DNA from 2 places in the Colwellia sp. BRX8-7 genome. Region 2 is predicted to be linked to the other one. Evidence: riboswitches for the same ligand, from Rfam matches in the RefSeq annotation. Region 2 holds a riboswitch; the other holds the start of a gene.
What was found. A riboswitch is a leader RNA that binds a small molecule or an ion and turns the genes downstream of it on or off. The one in region 2 is predicted to bind cobalamin.
Positions count from the first base shown of each region.

Region 1 (11,696 bases), on a different contig from region 2:
AAATTACACATAGCGCTTTCCACTATTAGGTTGATTTTTAGTCTAGTTGTTCTTATTTGAGGATTCAATTTTTCTTGGGAATACGTTGATATAGATCAATGATGTAGACGTTAATGAAAAACTAACAGCTGATGAATAAAGTAGGTAAATAACTTTGTCTATCCGATAACACTGAATAAATCATTCAGTGCGCAGCGCTTTTATGGGGGCTAATTTAGCGGCACTTTTTGCCGGATGAATGCCAGCTAACAAACCAATAAGGGCAGAAAAGCTTAACGAACCTTTAATACATAAATATTAAGGTCAACTGATAGCGCAGGCTGTGTGAAAACTATTTTGAACTTGCGTAATTTGGAAATATCAACGACAAAAGGCTCTGTAGATTTAAATCTGTAGTAAGTTTGGTGTCAAACTACCTTTGAATTTACATAGCGTTGCATAAAAATTGTAAGCTGAGTGTTTTCACACAGCCTGAGCGAACAGTCTACCTAAAGAAAAACCAAAAGCTAACTTCTGCAATACTTATCAAAGTAAGCTTTAATTATTAGATGATGAACGACCGCTGTGGTGGCTAAGCGGACTACTTATTAAAATTAAGATATGTCGTCTTTGTAGTAAAAGTGATCTGAAGAGATCAATCTCAGACATTATGCGTGTAACACATGAAAGCTCGATTTTAGGTTGTCATTTCGCCATGCTGATACTGAAATAAATTCAGCATGACGTAGTTGGTATCAGCATGACGGAGTGGTATCAACATGACGTAGTTGTTATCAACATGACGGAGTGATATCAGCATGACGGAGTTGGTATCAACATGACGGAGTTGGTATCAACATGACGTAGTTGTTATCAGCATGACGCAGTTGGTATCAATATGGCTGAGTTATTACCAATCAATACCTTTTTGTGCTTTTATATTATTATCAAAAGCATGTTTAATCGATTGCACTTCACTTACTGTATCAGCTAATTCTAAGAGTGAACGATGTGCGCCACGGCCTGTGGCTATTACATGTTGCATAGGCGGGCGATTAGCGATGGCGTCTAGTACTTCATCAAGATCAAGGTATTTAAACGACAGCATGTAAGTCAGTTCATCAAGTAGCACAACATCAATGGTTTCGTCAGCTAATAGTTTCTTTGCTTCTTTCCAAACAAGTTGAGCAGCGGCAATATCGGTTGATTTATCTTGTGTATTCCAAGTAAACCCTGTTGCCATCACGTGAAAAGGTACGCCGAGTTTTTCAAGGACATTTCTTTCGCCACAAGCCCAAGTGCCCTTTATAAATTGAATGGCTGCTGCGTTTAGACCGTGTCCTACTGCGCGAGTTAGCGTGCCAAATCCTGATGTTGACTTACCCTTACCGTTACCTGTAATTACAATTAATATACCGCGTTCATCAGTGGCAGCATCAACTCTTGCATCAACTTTATCTTTTACTTTTTGCATGCGTGCTTGGTGTTTTTCACTTTTTTGTGTTTCGTCAACCATGAGTATTCCTATTGATAATTATAGTCATTTTAAAGAGGAGAAAAGGCAAGGCTAACGTTAAGGGGGTCCCTTAAAAAATAGCAATTTACCGTGTATTCCCGCACGATTTTATTGATGTTAATGGTGGTGATTTTATTGTGGATAGGTATGCTGACTCATTGGCAACTCTTAAGTCACTACAATTTACAGTTGCGGGAACAGTCAAGGTTTCTCACCTTATTCCCTAAACACGTTTACGTTGCGTTAGTTTACGAGATTTATAATTATTTACAATATCTAGCGGCATTAAACACCATTGATTTTATGTTTTTGATAAATAGAATCTAAGGCCAGGAATTTTCAGTAATAAAAATGCCAACAATAGTTGTTGGCATTTTAGTGTTTTCTAATAATAACGTTATTTAACTAAGCCATTGGCTTACCAAATTTTTACACGTTTCTCAGGGGCGATATACATAGCATCACCTTCTTTAACGTTAAACGCTTTGTAGAATTCAGGCATGTTAGATAAAGAGCCTAATGCACGGAACTCACCAGGTGAATGAGGGTCAGTTGCTACTTGATTACGTAATGATTTCTCAACCTTTTTTCCACGCCATACTTGAGCAAAGCCCATGAAGAAACGTTGATCGCCAGTTAGTCCGTCAATTACCGGTGCTTCTTTACCATTTAATGAAGCAATATAAGCTTTATACGCGATAGTTACCCCTGATAAATCACCAATATTCTCGCCCAGTGTTAAAGAACCGTTTACATTTAAGTCTTCAAATACTGAATAGCCATCGTATTGTTTTACCAAGTCATCGGTGCGAACTTTAAAGGCCGCTAAATCTGCTTCAGTCCACCAGTTACGCATGTTACCGTCGCCATCATACTTACTCCCTTGGTCGTCAAATCCATGACCCATTTCATGACCGATAACCGCGCCAATACCGCCATAGTTAACCGCATCGTCAGCAGCTAAGTTGAAAAATGGTGGTTGTAATATGGCTGCAGGGAAAACAATTTCATTCTTAGTTGGATTGTAATAAGCATTAACAGTTTGCGGCGTCATGCCCCATTCTTGCTTATCAATTGGACCACCTAACTTAGCGACTTCTTTTTGATGAGAAACACTACCAGAACGCATTTTATTGCCAACTAAGTCATCACCTTTAATAACAAGTGCGGAGTAATCTTCCCACTTATTTGGGTAACCAATTTTAGGATCAAAGCTTGCTAGTTTTACATGGGCAGCTTTTTTAGTTGAATCAGACATCCACTCTAGTTCATCAATACTTGCACCATATGCTCCGCGTAAGTTTTCAACAAGTTGTGTCATTCGGGTTTTAGCTTCAGGCTTAAAGTGACGGCTCACATAAACTTTACCAATAACCTCACCTAAATTGCTGTTAACTACGCCAACACCACGCTTCCACATTGGACGTTGTTCTTTTTGTCCTCTTAACTGCTGAGAATAAAAGTCAAAGTTTTCATTATCTAAGTCAGCGGTTAAAGAACCAGCAAAGTTACTTAAGGTATGGAAAGTTAAGTAAGTTTGCCAATCAGCTAATGAGGTTGCTGCAAATATTTCGCCAAAACCTTTAACAAATGAAGGTTGGTTAATAATGATGTCTTTTTGCGCTGATACGCCTTGAGCAGCAAGGTAAGCATTCCAGTTAAATGCATCAGTAACTGTGTTTAAGTCAGCGACATCGAATTTATTGTAAGTTTTACTGCTGTCACGAGTTTCAACTTTTGTCCAATGAAAACCTGCTAATTTAGTTTCAATTGCCATGACCGTTTGCGCAGCAGCTTTACCGTTCTTCAAACCAGCTAAGTTGAACATATTTTCAATATGAGCAACATAACCTTTACGTAATGCGGCAAAACGTTCGGTTTCATCAAAGTAGTAATCTCTGTCGGGTAAGCCTAAACCTGTTTGCCAAATATGAGTGGCGTAGCGAGTTGAGTCTTTACCGTCAACGCTGATATAAAACGCTAATGGGCTACCTACACCATTTTTTTGATTTTCACCAAAAAATGTCGCAAGTTCATTCTTGTCTTTTAAACCATTGATGCTATCAAATAATGGTTGGATAGGAGCCGTACCTGCAGTATTACGTGCATCCATGTTCATATATGAACGGAATAAGTCAGCTACTTTTTGTTCGTCGCTGCCCATTTTTAAATTTTCTGTTGCTGCTAATTCTTCAATGATTACTTTTACATTGTCATCAGCTTCGTCACGTAAGTCATAAAAGGCACCAATTGACGTTTTATCTCCAGGGATTTCATTAGCGTTCAACCAAGCACCGTTTACATAACGATAAAAGTTGTCTTGTGGACGAACGGATAAGTCCATTGTTGCTTTGTCGATACCTGAAGCTAATGCAGTTTTTTGCATGATAGGCATTTCTTGCTTAGTTGTCTCAGTGCTTTCTGGATTGTCGTTGCAAGCGGCAAGCAACAATAACGAAGAACAGACTGCACCTGTTATTATTTTTTTCATGGTAATCTCATTATTATTAAGTAAAGAATATGGTTATAAAATGGTAAACGCATTGATACTAAAGGGTTACAGGGCTTTTTACTAGATTTGGACATGAATTTTTACATAATGTATCAGCAGTGCCGTATTTTATTTTGTACATTAAGCCTGATGATTTTTTTATTTTTTTATTTAACTAATTGAAAGTAATCGTAATATTTTTCACTTTGATTTTTATCAATATTAATTGTTGGCTTTTTTGCTGCCAAATAAAACATTGACTGTGCTATGCTGTGGCTACTTATAGAGTAATCGTTCTCTTACTGAATAACATAAGATGAAGTTTAATTAATGTTTCAACCCGTCAGTTTTTTCATTGGGCTACGCTATAGTCGTAGCCGTAAAAGTTCTGGATTTGTATCCTTTATCACTTTTTTCTCCATTGTCGGTATCGTCCTGGGTGTCGCATCATTGATCACCGTTGTTTCCGTTATGGACGGTTTAGAAGGTGAACAAAAACGGAGAATATTGGGTCTAGTTCCCCATATTGTCGTCGCCAATCAACCTCAGCAAAACAAAAACAATGCTTTACCTACATGGCAAATCCTACGTGAACAATTATTACTTACGCCTAAAGTTAAAAAAGTTACTCCTTTGTTGGAAAGTGAAGCACTCATACAAGCTAATTCTGGCGCATTACGCGGTGTACTCATTCAAGGAATCATGCCTGAATTCGAGCAGCACAATATTGTTAACAACTCTATGGTATCAGGACATTTAGATAATCTATCGACACAGAGCTTTGCCATTGTTATCGGACAGTCGTTAGCAAGGCAACTTGATGTCGATTTGGGTGATAAAATACGTTTAACACTGCCTAATAAAACCGTCTTTACCCCAATGGGGAGAATTCCGGTGCAACGCACTTTTACCATCGCTGGTATTTTTAGTGTTGGCTCACAAGTTGATGAAGGACTGGTCTATATTCACAGTAAAGATGGCGCAAAACTTCATCGACAAAGAGGTGATGGCGTTGAAAAACTTCGTTTGTATCTTGATGATGCTTTTGCTGCTGAGCAAGTGGTCAAACGTTTAAAACAACAATATCCACAGTATGATTTTACGACATGGCGCGATACTCAAGGCGCTTTATTTTCTGCTGTGCGCATGGAGAAAAATATGATGTGGTTGATGTTGAGCTTAATTATTGCCGTTGCCGCGTTTAATATTGTTTCCGCTTTAGTGATGGTTGTTATCGAAAAAAAGGGTGAAATTAGTATTTTACAAACACTTGGGCTAGATCGTCTTGGCGTGGTAAAAATATTTATTACTCAAGGTTTAGTTAATGGTTTTTGGGGCGTCACTATCGGTACTGTGGTTGGCGCCATACTAACCTTAAACTTAAACACTATATTTACCCTTCTCGGTGTTAATTTATTGGGAGCAGGGCAGTCTTTGCCCGTCGAACTATCAGTGAACAATGTGTTTAGTATTGTTTTATCAGCGTTAGCGATGAGTTTTATTGCTACATTATATCCCGCTTATCAGGCTTCTTTAACAGAGCCTGCCGAGGTTTTACGAAATGAGTAAAGGTTTACTTTGTCAGCAATTATCAAAGTCATATTATCAAGGTAGCATTGAAACCAAAGTCTTAGACGGGCTTGATTTGTCAGTAGATGCGGGTGAACTTGTTGCTATAGTGGGCAGCTCTGGTTGTGGTAAAAGTACTTTTTTACATATAGCTGGAGCACTAGATTCTCCGTCTTCAGGGCAGGTCTTTATTAGCGGTGTTGATATCCACCAGTTATCTGACAAGCAACGTGCTAAATTTCGCAATAAACATATTGGTTTTATTTATCAATTCCATCATTTAATGATGGAGTTTTCAGCACAAGAAAACGTGGCAATGCCTTTACTGATTCGCGGGGATTCACCTAAATCGGCCCTAGCTGCCGCACAAGAAATGCTCACACAGGTTGGGTTAAGTCACCGCTTTGAGCACCGGCCCTCCGCGCTTTCTGGTGGTGAGCGTCAACGTGTCGCTATTGCTCGGGCATTAGTGACTAAACCTTCATTAATATTAGCTGATGAACCAACAGGTAATTTAGACTTTGATACCGCAGAGCAAATATATCAGTTATTACGTGACCTTAATAAAACGGTAAACACCAGTTTTGTTATTGTTACCCATGACTTAATACTTGCTGCCAGAATGGATCGTCAACTACGTTTATCGCACGGCCGGTTAGCGCCCCTTGAAAGTTAAGGCTTTTAAATGACCAAATCATTAAGTTTATTTTTAGGTTTACGTTATGTGCGTAGCCGAAACGGTAATGGCTTCTCTTCGTTTATTTCAGCATCTTCCACTATCGGTATTGCGCTTGGTGTAATGGTATTGATTATAGTGCTCTCAGCAATGAACGGTTTCGAGCGAGCATTAGCGCAACATTTGCTGTCGGTTATTCCTCACGGTGAGCTAATTGCTATTAATACGCCGATAGATAACTGGCAAAAACACGTGGCGAAAGCACAACAACATCCACAAGTGATAGCCGCTGCACCTGTGATAAAACTTACCGGTATGATGCAACATGGCAGTGAACTCAAAGCCGTTGCTGTGCGTGGTGTCGATGTAAAGTTAGAACAGCAAGTTTCTACCATTGCCGATTATATGATTGCCGGCAGCTGGCAAGCGATCGTTGATAATGAAAATACCGAAAACCCTACGGTTGGTGTTGTTATCGGTTCGGGAGTTGCAAAAAAATTACAACTTGAATTAGGCGACTCACTACAATTGTTACTATCGAGTGTTATTGCCCAAAAAAATAACCAGCAAGCGAGTGCTAAATTTCCTGTGCCGGTTAAGCACCAAGTAAAAGTTGTTGGCATTTTTAAATTTGGCGGTACGATTGACGAAAACTCTGTATATCTTTCACTTGAGCATGCCGAAAAAATGGTTAATCTCGCGAAGGGGCAAGTTCAGGGAATTCGCATAAAAGTAGCTGATGTTTTTCAAGCGCCCCAGGTAATACGTGATGTTGCTTATAGCTTTGATGATACTTATGTTGCCATTTATGATTGGACACGAAGTCACGGCCATATTTTTAATGATATACAACTTGTACGATTAGTGATGTTTATTGTCTTAATATTAGTCATAGCGGTAGCAAGTTTTAATATTGTTTCAACGCTTATTATGGCAGTCAATGAGAAAAAAGGTGATATCGCTATTTTAAAAACTATGGGAGCACCGGCGAGCGTTATAATGATGACCTTTATGTTTCAAGGACTGGTTAATGGAGTCGTGGGTTGTCTAGTGGGGACAGTGTTAGGTATTGTTATCTCATTAAATTTAACTGATATTGTTACTGCAGTAGAAACACTTCTTAACGTAAAAGTGTTATCAGGTGATATCTATTTTATCGACTTTCTTCCCACTCACTTAAGCCAAGCTGACGTTGTAATTACTGTTTGTACTGCTTTACTGATGAGTCTACTGGCGACTATTTACCCCGCATGGCAAGCAACTAAAGTTGAGCCAGCGCAGGTGTTAGGACAAATGTAGCGGGTTTCACTTTTATATTATTAACCGATAATTTTTATCACCAACGCGAGACTAGAGCAGATTTTTACTTTCTACTTTTACGTTTATTCCATTGTTTGATAACAGAATATCGCCATAGACCATGTATGGAAAAATAACCTATTAGCGAGAAAAGTACCGCTAGCACGCCACAGCCAAGTAAAAATGCTGGTCCAATAGTTGATAAACTATCAACCAGCCATTGCCAATTCGCTTCAAATACAAATTCTTTTTCAGATCGGCCTAGTAGCCAGATGCCAACCATATAACAGCCATAAAAAATTGCGGGTATTGTGAGCGGATTAGTTATCCAAACGAGTGCAACAGAAAGTGGCAAATTCGAATGTACTATAATAGCAACACCAGCAGCTAAAACCATTTGAAAAGGTACCGGGATAAAGGCAAAAAATAAACCTACGGCAAAAGCTTTTGCGACAGAATTACGGTTTAAATGCCATAAGTTGGGGTTATGCAATGACGCACCAAAAATTTTTAAATGTTTATTATTTTTTATGGTGTTGTGATCCGGCATATAACGCTTGAAGAGTTTTTTAGGCATATACTTACTTATATTATCTAGGCTTTATTTATCGATTAGACAGATACGGAAATTAATCACTATGGAACGGTGGCTATTTACATTTTTTATCAGTGCTATTTTGTCACTATTCTTACCGATAGTACCAGACATTTCGCAAGTTTATATTTGTTTTTGTTTTGCTGTCATTTTTTGTCTCATCAAAAGGTTACGGAGTTATAGTGGGCTCTTTTTTGGCTGTGCTTGGTTACTCTATGCTGGCTTCGTTTATCAAAATATATGGCAAGTTAATAGCCTAATTACAGATGATTTTTTCGGTACAACCTTAACGGTAAGAGGTGTGGTTGCTAATATTCCAAAGTCATTAACGCGTAAAACAAAAAAGGATGAAACGACCAAGCAAGTATCACGTTTTAATTTTGTTGTTGAAGAAGTCAATCAACAAAAACTTCAATCAAAGATAAATATTCGTCTGCGTTGGGATCATAAGTCTGTTAAACCGGATCACTTAAAAAAAGTTACTAAGATTAACCAAGGCCAGAAATGGCAACTTACGGTGCGAGTAAAACCTGCCCATGGTTTTGCAAATGTTGGCGGTTTTAGCTATCAAACATGGTTAAGACAAAAGGAACTCCATGCTACTGGCTATGTAAAACATTCATCAAAAAATAAACTAATAGCAGCGCAGTCTAGTTATCGTCAACAATTGTACCTGCAACTCAATGAATTAATAGACTCATTGACTTTAACAAACGAGCTGCACCGTTTTATTTTTGCTCTTACCTTTGGCGAGCGTGGCAAAATTACGGCTGAGCAATGGCAAGTTTTACAAGCAACAGGAACACAGCATTTAATGGCTATTTCTGGCTTACACTTAGGCTTAATTGCCAGTGGTGCTTTTGGATTCATGTTGATGTTTTTTCGCTATAGTCCGTTTTACGTACTGTTAACTCAAAAAGGCAAGTTATGGTTGGTAAAAAAGAACAGCCGTATCGTGGCTTTCGCTTTTAGTAGCTTAGTCGCACTATTTTATGCTTATCTTGCCGGCTTTTCTTTACCCACATTACGTGCCTTGATCATGATGCAAATATTTATTTGCGCTAAGCTCGTGGGGGTTAAATTAACAATAATACGTTGGTTATTACTGAGTATCGTTTGCATTATATTAATATCACCCTTTAGTCTATTTAGTGTCAGTTTTTGGCTAAGCGTTTATGCGGTATCACTGATATTATTGGTTATCTGGCGATGTCGAAAGTTACTGTTAACATCGGGTGATGGTCAAGTTGACAAAATAAAAGCCTGGCTCCACTCTCTAATTATTATCCAGCTAGGCTTAACATTATTTATGTTGCCCGTGGCGGCTTTATTGAATCATCAACTGCCTCTTTCTGCATTACTTGCTAATATTATTGCCGTGCCTTGGATGAGCTTTACCGCTATTCCGTTATGTTTATTGTCTGTGGTTGCTATGCCTTTTAGTGAAACGCTGGCTATGTTTTTTCTTGAGTTATCGTTAATATCATTAACGTTTATTTGGCAGTGGCTAAGTTACTTATCGAGCCAACAATGGCTGTTTATCGACGTTAGCCATCAGACATTAATGATTATTTTGATAATCAGCGGTTTATGCTTCATCAGTTATTTTTTAGCCTTACCCAAAAAAGTACTGGCTGTTGCGCTATTACTCACTTTTTTATTCAGTTATATGTTTTTTAATGACCAACAAAAAAATGATGATTGGCAAGTAAATGTCCTTGATGTTGGGCAAGGGTTAGCGGTTGTTATTGAAAGGCATGGGCAGGCTATTTTATACGATACTGGGGCAAGTTACCCCAGTGGATTTAACTTGGCAGAAAGTGTGGTTTTTCCTTATTTACAGTATCAAGGTTTGACCACTCTTGACTATTTACTGTTAAGTCATGCAGATAACGACCATGCTGGTGGCTTGGCTTTTATCGATAAAAAAATGGCGCTAAATAAAATTATCGTTAAGCACATCAAATATAATCAACCGGTAGAAGATGTTGGCAGGTATAGTTTTGTTAACATGTACAGTTGTAAACAAGGCGATGACTTTACTTGGCAAGGTCTCACTTTTTCTGTGTTGTGGCCGGTGGTTCTTGAAGATAAAGAAAATGATAATTCGTGCGTGATCCATATTTCTGATGGTAAACATAAGGTGCTATTAACGGGTGATATTCCTCATAAAGTTGAAAAAATACTGGTCGCTAATACTGAAATCGCTAATCAGTTAAAAGCTGATGTTATTGTTGCGCCGCACCATGGCTCTAAAACCTCATCAAGTACGCGTTTTATTAAAGCGGTTTCACCCAAGGCCGTTATCTTTAGTGCGGGTTTTATGAATCGATGGAAGATGCCTAATAAAGCGGTACTTAAACGTTATCATCAGCTTAATGTAACGCCGTATGCAACTGCTGAGCATGGAATGATCCGCATAAACATTACCGAACAAGCCCTTGAAATTCAATCTTATCGTCTGCATATCAAGCCATATTGGTTTGCTAATTAACGTTGTAAATATTATTAGTTGGTTGCAACTAAGAAATAACGCTAAAATGGCTTGGATATGAATAATTAATCGCGAAGTCACAGAGAGACTGAATGTTAGCAAGTAAAAGCAAAGTAGCCGCACAAGCCACAACGTGGCAAAATTTTAAACGCTTAATGAGTTATGCCAAACCTTACAAAGCAGGGTTTGTCATCGCTATATTAGGGATGCTTGGCTATGCCGGTATCGACACTTTATTTTTCTCGCAGTTACAGCCATTAATCGATGATGGTTTAACTGATGCTAATCCTAACTTTATGAAGTGGGCCCCACTTTTTGTTATTGTTTGTTTTATTATCCGAGGTATCTGCCATTTTTTTGGTAATTATTGTTTAGCTTGGGTGGGTAATAATGTCGTTACCGATTTAAGACAAAATTTATTCGAACACATTATGGCACTACCGGTGACTTTTCATGATAAAGAGTCTACTGGGACGTTAATCTCTAAACTGACCTTTGATACCGAACAAGTGCTGAACGCAACGAGTAAAGCGTTACTTACCTTAGTACAACAAGGTGCTATGGTGATTGGCTTTCTCGCGGTTATGTTTTACAACAGTTGGCAGTTATCAGCAATATTCCTCCTTATAACTCCTATCATCGCTATTATTGTTACTGTGGTTTCGAAACGTTTTCGCCAAGTTAGTAAAAAAATTCAAAATGCGATGGGAGAAGTCACTTCTGCTGCCGAGCAGACCTTTAACGCTCATAAGGTTGTCTTAACCTTTGGCGGGCAAGAACGTGAATTCGAACGTTTTGGTCAGATAAATAAACATAATCGCCAACAGCGCATGAAAATGGTGGCCACTAAATCTTTCAGCGTACCCTTAATACAAATTATCGCTTCTTTTGCGTTAGCGTTTGTACTTTACGTTGCCAATTTAGAAAGTATGAAAGCAAGCTTAACGCCAGGGATTTTCATAACGGTGATTACTTGTATGACTATGCTACTGAGACCTTTAAAGTTACTAACTACGGTTAACAGTGACTTTCAAAATGGTATGGCGGCTTGTGTCAGTATTTTTGCAGTGCTTGACC
Region 1 covers NZ_JACGVP010000010.1:2,826-14,521, forward strand. Annotated here, with positions in the region: gene cobO (cob(I)yrinic acid a,c-diamide adenosyltransferase) at 890-1,495, opposite strand; cobalamin riboswitch at 1,618-1,762, opposite strand; gene H4J57_RS10985 (M13 family metallopeptidase) at 1,914-3,986, opposite strand; gene H4J57_RS10990 (lipoprotein-releasing ABC transporter permease subunit) at 4,317-5,555, shown strand; gene lolD (lipoprotein-releasing ABC transporter ATP-binding protein LolD) at 5,548-6,231, shown strand; gene lolE (lipoprotein-releasing ABC transporter permease subunit LolE) at 6,241-7,530, shown strand; gene H4J57_RS11005 (DUF2062 domain-containing protein) at 7,595-8,107, opposite strand; gene H4J57_RS11010 (DNA internalization-related competence protein ComEC/Rec2) at 8,169-10,619, shown strand; gene msbA (lipid A export permease/ATP-binding protein MsbA) at 10,712-11,696, shown strand, end outside.
Region 1: it holds a riboswitch for cobalamin, as region 2 does, so the genes downstream of both, cobO (cob(I)yrinic acid a,c-diamide adenosyltransferase) here and H4J57_RS09110 (ABC transporter ATP-binding protein) in region 2, are expected to answer to the same signal.

Region 2 (11,696 bases):
CGTGTTATTCCTCATTAGTGGCCGTGTGGATCAAATCCACTTTTCGCTATTTCTGAAGCCACAAAAAAGGCACCTTGGGTAACCACTCTTGTGTTGGCGGCAATACCGATGATTTGACGGTAATTGCCTAAAGGCTGACCTAATTCAACTTCAACAGCCTCAAATTCACCCGGATGGTCTTCAACAAAGACAGTCCAATCGCCATCAGCCCCACGCATTAACGCTGTTTCGGGCACTGCGATTACGGCAGTTTGCGTGTCAAATTGAAAGTTAACATCTACAAACATCCCTGAGTGTAATGAATCATCTTTATTTTCAACAGACAGCCTAACAATTCTAGTACGGGTTGTTGGGTCGATTGTATGGGCTTCTTGAATAACCAAGGCATGATAAGTTTGGCCAGCAAACTCTATTTCAGCCCTTGTCCCCGCGGGTAAGTTTAGTTTTTTGTTGGGTGAAACACGCGCCTCTACCCATAAGCTTTCTTCGTTAGCCAAAATCATAATTTGTTCACCGGGTGTGACTCGCTGTCCTTGTGAAAAATCATCACTTAATACCGCTCCTGCGCGCTGCGCTACTAAAGTATATTCACCTAAGTTTGATGAATTGTTTTTAACAATATCTTCAATAGCGTTTTTTGTTAGCCCAAATGCGGTCAAACGGCTAAAAGCGGCGATGTAATCAGTTTCACTTTTTAGTAAAAGACTCTCGCTTAACGTACCCTTAGTTAATTTTTTTGCCCGTTGCCATTCACTATACGTTACCCGATAATTAGCTTGTGCTGCAGCAACAGATTCACTAAATAACGTGACTAATGGTTGGTCTTTTTCAACATGTTCACCTAAGGTCGCATGACGACTTATGACTACTGACTCTGTGCGTGGTGAGACGATATAACTGGTGTAACCATTCGCTTTTATTTCTCCTGGGGCATAAACACGTAGTGCAAAAATCTTGGGTGTTAGCATCGATACTTTAATATTTGCTAGTGTTAATTGTGCCGTGGTAAAGCTAACCCCTGCTTTGTGCGTGTCTTCGGTTATTTCGACAGCAAGAGCAGGAATAGCTAAGGTGATTAAACCATAAAATAAAACACTCAGTAGGTTTAGTGGCTTTGGCTTTTTATTGGTGTTGATCATTGTTATCTCTTAATTTAAAGGTAAACGTTGCAACAACACTAAATTCAATATTTAGTGTTAAGTAAACTTGTTGCGAAAAATTGTTATAAAATTAAATTAAGCGATGGGGGGGCGTATAAGTTGTTCTATAAAGTTGATGTTGATATCGATAAGATAAAAGTATTGATTGGGAATTAATAGCTTAGTGACAGTCGAAGTTGATTTTTTTGTTAAAAACCATTGGCTGTGTGAACCTTGACAGTGCCCACAATGATGACAGTCTTTGACGTTATGCTCAGTATCAGAGGTTGCATTAAGTCGCGCTTGATTGTCAACTTCATGAGAATGTTCAGTTTGCAAATGTTGAGCGTCAAGCTGATGATTATTGTCTGAATTAGCCACAGCAACAAACGATTGTAAGGCAATCGATAGTACTATTAAAAAGCCAAGCCAAATGTTTTTCATTTTTACTGCATTCTTCAATTTACAAACAGAGACTGGCAGATGCTAAGCTAAATCATATTCTTAGTCAATAATTAGCGAATCAGTGTCTATAACTTCTGGGTTTTGGACACCTAGATAGCGAAAGCAATAATAACTTACCTACCCCAGCAAGTGATGCACAATGTCCGCTTATCTGAACTAACAATTAAAGCACTCATTAGTTAGATCAATTCATTTTTCAGTTTATAGCCATTAATAATATTTAATGCTAAAGCCATTTTTGTCATTAAATATAGCTAAAAATACTATTTACACACATTTTGTTACTTTTTTGTTACAGCTATTTATCTGGCTATAAGTACGAAGATCTTACTTTTAATGCAAAGATAATGATACAGTAAAAGTAATTATTACTTTATTATCCACTTTTATAAGAGAGAAATTTCATATTAAATCTAATGATATTTTTCAACTATCATTAGATTTAATATATAAATAAACGACATTTAATTATATATCTTGTTGTTTTTGATTGCTTTTATCTTTATTTGTTTTTGCTTGATAAAACCAATAAAAAGTAATAGTTGTTTTAAGTATGACAATTAAACTCATTTTTATCATCACCCTATACTGAATTGTTATAATACAGCGTCTTTCGTATTCATCTTGTAAAATAAACTATTTCAGGTAAGAATGTTTTTGGTTGTTACTTTTTTGTAACAATTCACGGAAATTTTGTTTATTTAAAATAAATAGATAAATACATAAATAATGGAGATTAAAATAATAATGAAAAATTCAAATATAAAGCGAAGCTTTAATCGCTCGTTAGCTGCTATCGCAGTTGGGGCATGTTTAGCTGCGTCTCCGATGACTTTTGCCGATAATGTTAGTGGCTCTATTTACGGTAAAGCCATTCAGGGTAAAAGTGTAACAATTAAGAACCCAGCGACAGGTTTTAAACGCGTTGTTGTTGTTGGTGAAGATGGCCGTTTTAACTTTTCTAAGTTGCCGACAGGCAAATATACTGTCGACAATGGTGTAGATACTCGAAACATCTTAGTCGCTATTGGTAAGGGCAGTAATGTTGATTTTACAGAAGTTTCTGAAATTATCTCTATTGTGGGTAATTCTTTAGTTAGTATCGATACCACATCGGTAGAATCTACTTCAGTCTTTACTGCTGAGCAAATAGACTTATTACCGGTAGCAAGAGATTTGACATCAGTTGCTTTGTTAGCTCCTGGAGCAACAGCAGGTGATTCTGGCTTAGGAAATGGTAATACTGCCTCTTTTGGTGGTTCGTCAATTGCTGAAAATGGTTATTTTATTAATGGTTTCGATGTTACTAATATTCGTAACTTTACCTCTTTTGCTGACCTTCCTTATGATGCTGTTTCACAGCAACAAGTTCGCACCGGTGGTTATGGCGCAGAATACGGTCGTTCATTAGGTGGCGTTGTTAGTTTAGTAACTAAACGTGGTTCAAATGAATGGAAATTTGGTGGCTCAATTGAATCTACGCCAGCAAGTTTTAGAGAAGATGGCAAAGATGTTACTTCTCGCGATCCTGATTTAGAATACTCTAACCGTTATTCTTCATTCCGCTCAGCTAATGAATTTGACTCTTTATCCTATAATGCCTATGCATCAGGCGCTATTGTTGAAGATAAACTATTCTTTTTTGGCTTATTTGAAGGCCAAGATGATGAAAGTAATACTTTTGGCAAACAAACAAGTGAGACAATGAAAGACGACTCACCAATGTATTTGTTAAAGCTTGATTGGAATATCTCAGACGACCATTTATTAGAGATGACTTACATCGATAATGAAGAAACACAAGAATTTACCTCATACAGTAACCCTGAAGGTATGTATTACACTGGGACTCATGGTGAAGCTGCTGACCCTTATGAGATCACCAAAGGTGGCGATGTTACTATCGTTAACTATACCGGATTTTTAACTGATGATTTCTCAGTAAGTGTTCTTTGGGGCAACATGACCAATGAACTAGAAACGCGTAACCCTGATATCGGCCCTGGCGCTGAATGTGAGTTAGTATTCGATCGCCGTGAAACACCTTCAAGTTCACAAAGCATTGGTTGTTGGGGTATTGCTCAAGGCCAAAGTACTGTGCCTGAAGCTGGGATCGCTTCTGATACTGATGAACGCGACTCTTTACGTTTAGGCGCAGAATGGATTCTAGGTGAACATACACTTCGTGTCGGTTATGACCAAGAGAAATTTACCTCGACTAAACGTGGCACTACCTTTACAGGTGGCGAATACTGGCGCTGGCATGTAGCTCAAGATGTTGACGGAGCAGGCGGACAAAGTGTTAATGGTGCTTTTGTAACAGCAGGTGAAGAATATATTCGCCATAGAGAAAGTAATACGGGTTCTGCTTCTTATGAAGTTGAAAACACGGCATTTTATATAGAAGACACTTGGCAAGTTACTGATGAGTGGATGGTATACTTAGGTTTGCGTTCAGAAGGCTTTGAAAACCGCAACGGTGATGGCGATTCATTTGTTAAATCTGACAGTGAATTGGCGCCGCGTTTGGGCTTCTCTTGGGATATGGATGGCGATGGTAACAAAAAACTTTTCGGTACTGCCGGGCGTTACTTTATGCCAATCGCGGCTAATACAAATATTCGTGCTGCAGGTACTGAATGGAGCTATGAAGAGTACTTTTATGTAGACAGTGCTGATGAAAATCCAATCACTGCTGCTCCTGATAAAGTGGGCGACGCTATTGGTACAAGAAACTCTAACGGTGATGAGAAAGCGCCTGATTCAAGAACCGTAGCGGCAACAAACTTAAAACCTATGCATCAAGATGAATTTATTCTTGGCTATCAACAGCAGGTTGATGACTGGATTTTAGGTGCCAAGGCTATTTACCGTGAAGTTAAAGATGGCATGGATGATTACTGTTCTCATCAGCCATTTATCGATTATGCAACAGACAATGGTTATAATGATTTCGATTATAAATCAATGGCTGGCTGTATGATGATGAACCCAGGTAATGATTTTTCTATTGCGCTGGATCTTAACAATGACGGTAATTACGAGGTAGAAAGTGTTCCTGAAGAATACTTCGGCCTAGAAAAATACAAACGTACTTATAAAGCTTTAGAATTCACTTTCGAGAAGCCTTTTGCTGACGGTTGGTTCTTGCAGGGCTCTTATACTTTAGCTAAAAGTGAAGGTAACTCAGAAGGTTATGTTAACTCGACTCTAGAGCAAGAGGATGCAGGTTTAACACAAGACATTGATAATGCATTATTTCAGCATGGTGCCTATGGTGCTTTACCCAATGATCGTCGTCACACCTTTAAAGCTTTTGGTGCATACCAAGTTAATGATGAGATTTCAGTATCTGTTAATTTCAGTTTACAATCAGGTCGTCCAAGAAACTGTGTTGGTTTTATCCCACTTGACGAACTTAGAGATGAGTTAGGTGTTGATGCTGGCGGTTTAGCTAATTACGGTGCTTCATCGTTTTACTGTGGTGGTGTATTAGGTAATCGTGGCGATCAAGGCCGTACTCCATGGGTTAAAAATGTTGATCTAGGTTTAACGTATAAGCCGGAATATGTTGATGGCTTAACCGTGAAAGTCAATGTTAGAAATGCCTTTAACTTTCAAGAAGTCACTGAATACAATGAAACAGGTGACGTAGGCTCGGCTTCATCGAGACTGCCTAACCCTAACTATACTACACCGGTAAACTACCAAGCTCCACGTAGAATTACACTGACTGCTCGTTATAGTTTCTAATTAAATAGTAAAGTTAAACATATTTAAATTAGCCAAGCCGTTCAGATAAACTGAGCGGCTTTTTTATAGATGAATTTAGGCACTTTTTGCTATTACATTAAAGTATTAAGGGAGAGGACCACCTTGGTTTCCAACAGTATCACAAGAGCCAAACGAATTAGCAGGTATTTCACCTTTAAATCTAGGCCCCATCATGAAAGGAAAGGAAGGGGTTAAAACGTGCGCTTCTTCGGTTGACGAGAGGCTAAATGGTGAGATAGTTAAGTGCTCACTTTCGCTAAAGTACACAACATTGACTCCTGTGCTGTTGTTTATAAGTGCACAGCTATTTGTCATAGTACTTACGCAATATTGAATTTAAGGTTACGCTATGCTTTTTTACACTATATATATTAAGAGGTAATGCTTTGCTACAGCGGACTTTATATTTATTACGCCATGGTGAAATTGCTACACCGGGTATTTTAGCCGGTAAAACAGATGTCGCACTTTCTGAAAATGGCTTGCAACAGCTGTGGGACGTTAGCCAAAAATTACCAGAGATATCCTTTTGTATCAGTTCACCTTTGCAACGTTGTCAGATGTTTGCCAAAGCATACTCATTAAAATACAGCATTAATTTCCAATTAAGCGATAACCTTAAAGAAATGAATTTTGGTGATTGGGATGGACAAACCTATCAAGCCTTGTGGCAGATAAAAGCCAGTGCTGTGCAGCCTTCACTGGGTGATTTTTGGCAAAACCCTTGGCAGCATACTGTGCCTAATGGTGAAGCTATGGCTGATTTTGTCAAGCGTGTCGATACTTGGTGGCAAGAATGGCTTGCAGACGCACCCGAAGGAAATACCTTGGTGGTTGCGCATGGTGGTGTTATCAAACACTTAATTGCGCGTGTACTTAATTTGCCTATGCCGGGCACGGTTCACATGAGTCATATTGATATTCCTTATGCGGGGCTAGTTAAAGTTAATATTTATACTGATGATAGTGGCGTTGATTGGCCAAAAATAGTGTGGTGATAAGTTACCTCGATAAGTCAATGAATTCGGTGTTATTGGCAATTAAACCTTGCTATTTTTAGTGAGCAGACGATAATCTCCAAACAAAATTATATAACTCATTTTTAATGTGGGAATGTGGTGAAAAACCGCAACTGTACCCGCAACTGTAAAAGCCTTTTAGTGGTATTTAATAACCATAAAGCTTAAGTCAGGATACCCATTAATTTAGAGTCATTTGCCTATCAAAATGACAGGCAAAACCAACAAAGTCGAGCGGGTTTACTCGAACATTGTATTGTCGACTCTTGAGTTTTTATATACTAAGAGATTGATTGTGCTCTGTTTGATGCTCCTTAAGTGTCAATAGTATGTGAGTAGCAATTTTTGAATAGTAGCCAGGATCAATCCTCATCAATAAATACCGCTAATACCGCATTGCTTTCAGTGCAGCATCTTTCTTGGCATGCCGACAGCCAACTTATTTTAGATGATATTTCTTTCACCATTAAAAAAGGCAGTTTTACTGGTATTTTAGGGCCTAATGGTGCAGGAAAGTCTAGCTTACTTCGCTGCTTATATCGTTACGTAAAACCTGATTCTGGTTTGGTGGAATTTAATCAAAAAGATATTTGGCAAAAGTATGACGCCTATCAATATGCGCAAGATATCGCTGTAGTTTTACAAGAAACACCCACCCATTTTAACTTAACTGTTCATGACGTTGTTGCGCTGGGTTTACTGCCACACAAAGGTCTATTTACCCGTGAACAAGCCAGCGACCGACTCAAGATAGACCGTGCTATTAAGCAGGTTGGCTTAGTGGATAAAAACTTACAAAATTTTGAACATTTATCCGGTGGAGAAAAACAACGCGCACTTATAGCTCGTGCTATCGTGCAAACGCCCAGCTTACTTATTATGGACGAGCCAACCAGTCATCTTGATGTTCGCTATCAAATTCAGGTTATTGAATTAGCTAAATCGCTAGGCATCACGGTTATTGCGTCTTTTCATGACTTAAACCTTGCCAGTGCGATGTGCGATCAACTGCTGGTGTTAGATAAAGGTAAACTGGTTGAACAAGGGTCACCACAAGCGGTGATCACCTCTGAAATGTTATCAAATGTATTTGGTGTCTGCGCGCAAGTTTCTCTTCATCCACAACATAAGGTTCCTCATATTTCTTATTTCTATGGCTACGATACTCAAGAAAAAACGGCAGAAAGTAGAGCGTTACCTCATGTTTAAGGTCAATCATTCGTGGATTATTTTTCTGACCTTAGCTTTTGGTGTTATTAGCTTTATTGCGTCGTTATCTTTAGGTGCGGCAGATATCAGTTTTAGCGATGTTACTTCGAGTCTACTGGCTAGTTTATCCACAGATAAAGACGCGAGCGAGGTGATTTTTTATGAGCGTATTATTTGGGAATTACGTATGCCGCGCGCTATTTTAGCTTTTTTAGCGGGTTGTGGCTTAGCGGTTTCTGGGCTGATTTTACAAACGGTAACGCGAAATCCATTAGCCGACCCTTATCTTTTTGGTATTTCTTCAGGAGCTTCTTTAGGAGTCGTTATATCTATTGTTTTATTGGGCAGCACTATTTCTGTTGTAACACCTGTCGCGGCTTTTGCGGGCAGTTTAGTGGCGATGCTAATGTTGCTAATGATCTCTGGTCGTCGGCAAAGTCAACAAGTTGAATCTATGCTATTGGCTGGCGTAGCGTTATCGTTTTTGTTCAGCTCGTTTACTAGCTTGTTACTTTATCATACCGATCCACAAGCGGTTACGGCGATATTATTTTGGACTATGGGCAGTTTTTCGCGTGCGCAATGGTCTATTTTATGGTTTCCCGCGGTCGTTATTATTAGCTGTGTCATTATGATGTTAGCGTATCGACGCCAACTGAATGCAATGTTGTTAGGCGATGAAAGTGCTACAACCTTAGGTATTAATGTTAACCGCTTTCGCTTAGTGATGTTGGTACTGAGTTCACTGATCACCGCAACGTTAGTCTCTTTGTGTGGTGGTATAGGCTTTGTTGGCTTGATGATACCCCATATTGTACGATTTTTTGTTTCTCAAGGTACTGTTTTTGGCATTATGTTAACGGCTTTAGTCGGTGGTATTTTTATGATTTGGGTGGATGTATTATCGAGAGTTGTACTAGAAAACCAAGAGCTACCCGTAGGTGTTATCACTTCTGCTTTGGGGAGCTTATTCTTTTTATCCTTGTTGTACTTTCGCAAAAATAAAGCTTAAAGGAGCTATTGATGAACTTTGCTATTAAAAAAGTAACTGATGTGTTTAATCAACAGATCCAGTCGACTATCGATGGAAAAACTAAACCACTCGGCGCATTAGGCCAACTAGAAGATACCGCTAAAATTATTGCCGCTGTGCAGTTATCAACAGTAAATACTGATCAACAATTATTGAGTATAAAACATCCTAGTTTATTTATATTTGCCGGTGATCACGGTGTCGCAGCGCAAGGTGTTTCTATTGCACCGAGTGAAGTGACCTCACAAATGGTGGCTAATTTTGCCAGCGGTGGCGCGGCGATTAATGTCTTTTGTAAGCAGCTTGGTTGGCAGTTAAGTGTGGTAGATGCGGGTGTTTTATCGCCAATTGATAATTGTTCAGGTGTTATCAATCAACGTTTAGGCAATATCACCGCACCATTAAATATCGCACCAGCGATGAGTCTAGCGCAAGTTGAACTCGGTTTTGAAAAAGCGACTGCTTTGGTCAAATCAGTTCATGAAAAAGGCTGTAACTTAATCGCTTTTGGTGAAATGGGAATTGGTAACACCACTTCTGCCGCAGCTATTATGGCCGCTGTTATGGGTATTCCAGCCAGTGAATGTGTTGGACGAGGTACTGGCGTTAGTGATGAAATAGTAAAAATCAAACAACAGGTCATTGAGCAAGCATTAGTGCTTCATCAAGGAAGTCTCAACAGCCCTAAAGAAATTTTAGCGTCTTTAGGTGGTTTTGAAATCGTACAAATTACCGCAGCTATGTTAGCGGCGGCCGAACAAGAAATGCTTGTTGTTGTTGACGGTTTTATTTGTACTGCCGCCGCTATGCTCGCTATCAGTATTAATAAAAATGTTAAAGATTATATGATTTTTGCCCATTGCTCGGGTGAGCAAGGTCATCAAAAAATGCTTAGCCATTTGCAGGTTAAGCCGCTATTAAATTTAGGTTTACGCTTAGGGGAAGGCACAGGCGCTGCATTAGCACTGCCATTAATTCAGGCGGCTGTGGCTTTTTATAATGATATGGCAAGCTTTACTCAGGCGCAAGTGACCGATGTTACTGGTGCTAACACTAACAAAGCTGAAGATTAAATGACTAAGCAATCACACTGGCAACAATGCCAACAACAATACTATTTGTTGTTAATCGCTTTAAGTTTTTTTACTCGTATACCGGTGCGTTTACCTGAGGTGGTAAAACCTGAAATGCTTCATCAAGCGAGCCGATATTTTGCCTTAATTGGTTTGTTTATTGGTGTGATCACCGCCTCTATTTTAGTGTTGTTGGCGAGCTTTTTACCCATTTCTTTAGCGGTACTTATTTCTATGGCGGCGAGCTTATTGCTTACCGGTGCTTTTCACGAAGATGGTTGGGCTGATGTTTGGGATGGCTTTGGTGGTGGTTGGACCGTTGAACAAAAGCTAAACATTATGAAAGATAGCCGTTTAGGGACTTATGGCGCAGCCAGCTTATTTTTCATTTTAATGATCAAATATCAGAGTTTAGTGTTATTAAGTAGCCATAGCAGCAATCCTTTATTAGCACTTTTTGTGGCATTGATTATAGCGCATACCTTAAGCCGAGCCGTCAGTACCAGTTTAATCTTTAGCATGGCTTATGTCAGCGAAGATGCACAATCAAAAGTTAAACCTTTAGCGCAGCATTTATCTCTAAAAGGCTTGTTAATCTTATTAATTACCGCAGCGGTGGTGATGTTTAGCTTATTACCAGCCGTGCATTGTTTAGTACTAATAGGGGGCTTATGGCTAATGCGTCTTTTATTAATATTTTGGTTTAATCGTCAATTAGGTGGTTTTACTGGTGATTGTTTAGGAGCTGCGCAACAAATTTTAGAAGTGGCGGTTTATACTATTTTACTGGTCTTAGCATCTCCAGCGACAACATTTTTGACGGAGGCAGGCCTATGAAAATTAGTGATGCTAATACACTTCATCTAATTTTAGGCGGAGCACGCTCAGGAAAGTCGAGCCTCGCCGAAAATATTGCCAAACAGGCTGAATCAGCAGGGCTAACGATATGTTATCTGGCTACGGCGCAAGCCCATGATGCAGAAATGAGCGCACGTATTTTACAGCATCAAGGCGAACGTCCTCAACATTGGCAACTGCTTGAATCGCCGTTGTATTTAGCTGAGGCACTTCAACAAGCATTACAAAGCAGTGATTGTGTGCTGGTTGATTGCTTAACACTTTGGCTAAGTAATTGTTTATGCCATCAAGATAGCGAGTTTTATCGCCAGCAAAAGTCACTGTTTATCGAATTTATAACGCTATTTATTAGCGATACCAACGCCTATCAATCAAAAAAGCTTATTTTTGTTAGTAATGAGGTCGGGCATGGGATTGTGCCTATGGGCGAGCTGTCGCGACAATTTGTCGACCAAGCAGGTTGGCTTCATCAAGAACTGGCTACATTAGCCAAGCAAGTCGATTTTGTTATCGCTGGATTACCACTGACATTAAAAAGTGACGCGTTGATAAATAAAATATCGGAACAACAAAATTAATGAAAACATTAATGGTGCAGGGCACCACCTCTGACGCCGGAAAGAGTACCTTGGTGGCTGGTTTATGCCGAGTATTTGTAAATTTAGGTTATAAAGTAGCACCGTTTAAGCCACAAAATATGGCTTTAAATAGTGCTGTTACTAGTGATGGTGGTGAAATTGGTCGGGCGCAAGCACTACAAGCAGTGGCTGCAAAAATTGCGCCACGTGTTGATTTTAATCCGATATTACTTAAACCGAATAGCGATACGGGGGCACAAGTGATTGTTCATGGTCGAGCCATATCAAATATGGAGGCGACCAGCTACCACGACTATAAAAAAGTAGCGATGGATGCTGTCCTCGAATCACATCGCCGTTTAGCGAAAGAGTTTCAGCTGCTAATGGTTGAAGGGGCAGGTAGCCCCGCAGAGATAAATTTACGCGCTAATGATATTGCTAATATGGGCTATGCCGAAGCGGTAGATTGTCCTGTGATCCTCGTTGCTGATATCGACCGGGGGGGTGTTTTTGCTCACTTAGTGGGGACACTCGAGCTATTATCACCT
Region 2 covers NZ_JACGVP010000007.1:181,676-193,371, reverse strand. Annotated here, with positions in the region: gene H4J57_RS09135 (efflux RND transporter periplasmic adaptor subunit) at 15-1,139, opposite strand; gene H4J57_RS09130 (DUF2946 domain-containing protein) at 1,236-1,583, opposite strand; gene H4J57_RS09125 (TonB-dependent receptor) at 2,352-5,357, shown strand; gene H4J57_RS09120 (hypothetical protein) at 5,463-5,645, opposite strand; gene H4J57_RS09115 (histidine phosphatase family protein) at 5,765-6,376, shown strand; cobalamin riboswitch at 6,449-6,598, shown strand; gene H4J57_RS09110 (ABC transporter ATP-binding protein) at 6,743-7,606, shown strand; gene H4J57_RS09105 (iron ABC transporter permease) at 7,599-8,618, shown strand; gene cobT (nicotinate-nucleotide--dimethylbenzimidazole phosphoribosyltransferase) at 8,630-9,712, shown strand; gene H4J57_RS09095 (adenosylcobinamide-GDP ribazoletransferase) at 9,713-10,549, shown strand; gene cobU (bifunctional adenosylcobinamide kinase/adenosylcobinamide-phosphate guanylyltransferase) at 10,546-11,148, shown strand; gene H4J57_RS09085 (cobyric acid synthase) at 11,148-11,696, shown strand, end outside.